DNA from 2 places in the Paenibacillus sanfengchensis genome. Region 2 is predicted to be linked to the other one. Evidence: riboswitches for the same ligand, from Rfam matches in the RefSeq annotation. Region 2 holds a riboswitch; the other holds the start of a gene.
The links. Region 2 has a riboswitch for FMN ahead of ribD (bifunctional diaminohydroxyphosphoribosylaminopyrimidine deaminase/5-amino-6-(5-phosphoribosylamino)uracil reductase RibD). Riboswitches for the same ligand answer to the same signal wherever they lie in the genome.
Positions count from the first base shown of each region.

Region 1: another riboswitch for FMN. It lies ahead of V4U84_RS09010 (DMT family transporter); the one in region 2 lies ahead of ribD (bifunctional diaminohydroxyphosphoribosylaminopyrimidine deaminase/5-amino-6-(5-phosphoribosylamino)uracil reductase RibD).

Region 1 is NZ_JBAGJC010000003.1:583,708-586,099, reverse strand. It holds gene V4U84_RS09015 (MetQ/NlpA family ABC transporter substrate-binding protein) at 1-494, shown strand, start outside; FMN riboswitch at 673-823, shown strand; gene V4U84_RS09010 (DMT family transporter) at 949-1,914, shown strand.
Region 2 is NZ_JBAGJC010000004.1:63,942-66,333, forward strand. It holds gene V4U84_RS09445 (peptidylprolyl isomerase) at 1-314, shown strand, start outside; gene tlp (small acid-soluble spore protein Tlp) at 385-609, opposite strand; FMN riboswitch at 909-1,104, shown strand; gene ribD (bifunctional diaminohydroxyphosphoribosylaminopyrimidine deaminase/5-amino-6-(5-phosphoribosylamino)uracil reductase RibD) at 1,380-2,392, shown strand, end outside.

The DNA.
Region 1 (2,392 bases), on a different contig from region 2:
AGCCGGTTTATCACGCCGTTTACGGAGCGTATTCCAAACGCTACAAGAGCATGGAAGAACTGCCTGAAGGCGCGTCGATTGCGATCGCCAACGACCCGTCGAATACGGGGCGTTCGCTCGTCATGCTGGAGAAGGCGGGGATGATCAAGCTGAAGGAAGGCGTAGGAATCAATGCCACAGTAGCTGACGTTACGGAAAATCCCAAAAACTTTAAATTCGAGGAAGTTGATCTGCTCATGCTGGCCCGGATGCTGGACGACGCCGATCTGGTTCTCATGACGCCGGCCTATGCAAGTCCGCTCGGCCTGACGCCCAAAAAGGACGCCCTGCTCACGGAAACGACGGACTCCGCGTTTGCCATCACGCTGGTGGCCCGCGAGGACAACAAAGATTCCGAGGCGGTCCAAAAGCTGGCCAAGGCCATTTCGAGTCCGGAGGTAAAACAGTTTCTGGAAGACAACTACAGTGAAATCGCTATTCCGGCCTTCGAGTAACTAACTATAAAAAGAATAGTTGATTACAAATATGCTATCGTAGTGTTATAATGATCACAAATGAGGTTTTTTTCATTCAGTGGTCAGGGTGACTTCACATTGTGACGTTTGTTACAGAGTTTCATCGGCTGCAAGCAGTACTATGAAAGCAACCCATTAAATTAAAATTTAAATGAATATGGATCTTCGGGGTAAGGTGAAATTCCTGACCGGCGGTGATGGTCATCGTATCGATGATTTAGCCCGCGACTCTCCGTTCCGCAAGGGATGGAGACTGACCTGGTGCGACTCCAGGGCCGACGGTAAAGTCCGGATGGGAGAAGATCAATCACAGGCATGCGGGTGCGGGTGTATTCCACCCCCGCAAGCTTATTTGATCGGCCCCCGAAATTTGACTGATGTCAATGCGGGGGCTTTTTCGCGTAGACCCCATATTCAAGAAGGAGTCGGGAATATGGAAAATGCATCACGTGCCACCATTCAAGTCAATTCGTCGAGAACGGTCTCGGGGACTCGCGCAAAAAGCGGTTTCTGGCTGGTCGTGTTGGGGGCGGCCCTCTGGGGCGTCGATCCGCTGTTTCGTCTGATTTTGCTGAAATCGATCACTTCGGCCCAGCTTGTATTGCTGGAGCATATCCTCATCGCGTTGGTCGTGGCGCCGACCTTGTGGAAGAACCGTCAAGAGCTGCGGGGGATCGGCTGGAAGCATGTCGGAGCGCTTTTGTTCATTTCTTGGGGCGGTTCCGCCATCGCCACCATCCTGTTTACCATGGGACTAACCCACGGCGATGCCAATGCCGTATTGCTGCTGCAAAAGCTTCAGCCGCTGTTCGCCATCCTGATGGCTCGCTTTTTGCTGAAGGAGTCGCTCCCGCGCCGATTTTCCCTGCTGTTTCTCATCGCGCTGGCCGGCACCTATCTATTGACCTTCGGCTTTTCGGTTCCGTTCGGACACTGGAATGATTTTATCCAGGTCGGCAGTCTCCTCTCGCTGGGCGCCGCCGCGCTTTGGGGCGGATCAACGGTAATGGGGCGGATGATGGTCGGACAGATGAAGTATGAAACGGTCACCTCGCTGCGGTTCATCCTGGCGCTGCCGCTGTTGCTGGCTGTGACCTGGAATGAAGGGGCCGCTTGGCATTTGCCGACGGAGGCTTCCGGCATGGCCGCCTTTTCGCTGAATTTGCTAGGTCAGGCGCTGCTTCCGGGGCTCCTCAGTCTGCTGGTCTACTACAAAGGTTTGACGACCACGAAGGCTTCCGTGGCTACCTTGGCCGAGCTCAGCTTTCCGATGGTGGGCGTGCTGGTGAACTGGATTGCGTTCCAACAGATGGTCACCGTGGCGCAAGCGGTGGGCTTTATCCTGATCTGGACGGCGCTGTTCGTCATTTCCAGACAGAGCCAGCCTGCGCCGGCCTGACTTGATATTCACATAAATCGGATCATATATAGGTTGAACTAAAGATTTGCCAACACCCACAATCGCAGATATAAAGTCCCACCGTCGGGGTCTACATCATTAACGGGAAAATTTCCCGTTAATGTACCGCTCTGTGGCTCTTGGATCGGATTAGCTGGAAAAGCTCCATCTATTTCGCGGTCCTATTGCCGACATGCATTATTTCAGGCGAATTAGCGGGAGGTTTTCCAGCTAATTCGCCTCTGCAGCCGCATACGTATCAAATTAACGGGAAGAATTCCCTTTAATTCGAACCAAACCCTTAGTTGCAGGTCAAGAGTGTGAAAAGAACCCTTTACACCGTTGTCTAATATGCAAATCAATAGTTCAACCAATATAGAAGAACAGGTTTTCGACGAACGCGTCGGAGGCCTGTTTTTTTATCCCATACTATCGATAAAGCTTAAAATTTCAGTTATTATTATCAGAATATAAACCT
Region 2 (2,392 bases):
GGCTGACGTTTCACCGCGTTATTCCCGGGTTTGTAGCGCAGGGGGGCTGCCCTAACGGGACTGGTACCGGTGGACCGGGTTACACGATCAAATGCGAAACAGCCACGAATACGACGAAGCACGAACGCGGCGTATTGTCGATGGCCCATGCCGGAAAAGACACCGGCGGCAGCCAGTTCTTCATCGTGTATGAGCCGCAGCCTCACCTGAACGGAGTGCATACCGTATTCGGAAAGGTGACGTCCGGTATGGACCTGGTGGATCAAATCCGTCCCGGGGACAAAATGAAAGAGGTTACCGTCTGGGACGAGTAATCCTTGTGTAATGCGAAGGGCTCCCTAGGCCAAATTTGGCCGGGAGCCCTTCTGCTATTCCATGATAAGATTAGGATTGCCGGTCAGCCGCTTCGTCCTTGACTTCCTCCCGGAAGCCGCGGATACTGTTTATACGCCGGGCGTTCTTTTCTTCAATTTGTTGTTTTTCCTCACCGGTGATTTCATCGGCATGTTCGCTCAGGTAGTCCTGGCCTTCGCGGAAGTTGCGGATCGTATTCTGAATATTCTCCTGCAGCTTTTCCACATTATCGGCGCGGTTGTCAGGTTTGGCCATGGCTGTTCCCTCCTGAAGGTTTCTTTCCCCGGCAAACGGGGCAATGTTATTGTCGCACGCGGAGGCTTTTTTTATTCAGATGAATGGCGTACTATTTATTTTTTGTTTCCTAAATAAAGGAGCGATTATAAAAAATGTCAACCACCGAGCAACTTAAGCTCCAGTGATAGTAATAATGATTAGCGGGGCGGAGAATAAACATGACAACAATATCTGAATCGGGTATTGTTGTATTTTTGTTTTTTTTATGCTATTCTTTCCTCAAGTCAGATGGTTTAATGACTTTATCAATTTCATATGCATTCCTTCGGGGCAGGGTGAAATTCCCTACCGACGGTGATGGCGGGCTTTGAGGCTCCGGCAATGAGTTGTTACAACGAATGCGGAGATCAGGGCGCGCACAAGTCCGTGACCCGTATGCGGGAACTGATCGCATATGGCTGAGCCGGTGTGATTCCGGGACCGACAGTATAGTCTGGATGGGAGAAGGAGACGCGAAGAGCATTCGTAGGTCAATCGTACGGTGCTTTTAATTAAAACAAAGCAGCTTCGTTAAAGTTCATGTTTTCACATGGTTTATTTGTGTTTCCATGTTGAACAAGATGCTCGATTTGGCGAAGGCGAAGAATGCCTGCCGGCTATGATTTTGTCATGGCTTGGTTAGGTGTAATTTAACGCAGCTTTTATTTCGCGGATGATCACTCTCAACAGCTCCTGCCGGAATGCTCCGGCGGGAGCTTTTTATGTCTAAAGCAAAAGGAGGGGCGGTTATGCAAACGATTGGCGATGAATATTACATGGAGCTGGCCCTGCAAATGGCCGAACGCGCCCAGGGGCAGACCGGGATCAATCCGGTCGTCGGGGCTGTCGTGGTCAAGGACGGCGCGGTGGTCGGCTTGGGCTCCCACCTGAAGAGGGGAACGCCGCATGCGGAAGTGCATGCGCTCCGCATGGCGGGCCCCTTGGCCGAAGGAAGCACGGTGTACGTTACGCTGGAGCCCTGCAGCCATCACGGGATGACTCCTCCTTGCGCGGAGCGGCTGATCGAGGATAAGGTGGCAAGGGTTGTCGTGGCCACCGAAGATCCCAATCCGCAGGTGGCCGGGCGGGGAATCGAACGGTTGCGGCAAAGCGCCATCGAAGTCACAACCGGGGTGCTTCGGGAACGGGCGGTGGCTTTAAACCGGAAATTCATCAAGTACATCACGACCGGTCTCCCATACGTCACGATAAAAACGGCCAGTACGCTGGACGGTAAAATCGCGACGAAAACGGGGGACAGCAAGTGGATTTCGAACGAAGCCTCGCGCGGAATCGTGCACACGATGCGGCACCGCCATCAAGGTATTATGGTCGGCTCCGGAACCGTGCTGGCGGATGATCCGCAATTGACGACCCGTCTAGCGGTTCCCGGACTGGATCCGGTGCGCATCATCGTCGATTCGACGCTTCGGGTTCCGGTCGGCAGCCGGGTACTGAGCGACGGAGCGGCGCCGACCCTCGTCCTGACGACCGAGGCCGCGGACCGTGCGAAGATGGCTGCCCTGACGGAGCGGGGCATCGAAGTGATTCCCTGCGGGGAGGGGCCGCGTGTGGATTTGCAGTTGGCGCTCCAAAAACTGGGGGAACGCGAAATCTCCTCCATTCTGGTCGAAGGGGGCGGCCGGTTAAACGGCTCTCTGCTGGAAAAGAGGCTGGTGGATGAGATCGTCCTGTTTATCGCCCCGAAACTGGTCGGCGGGGTGGAAGCGCCGGGGAGCTTTATTTTTCCGGGATATGAGAA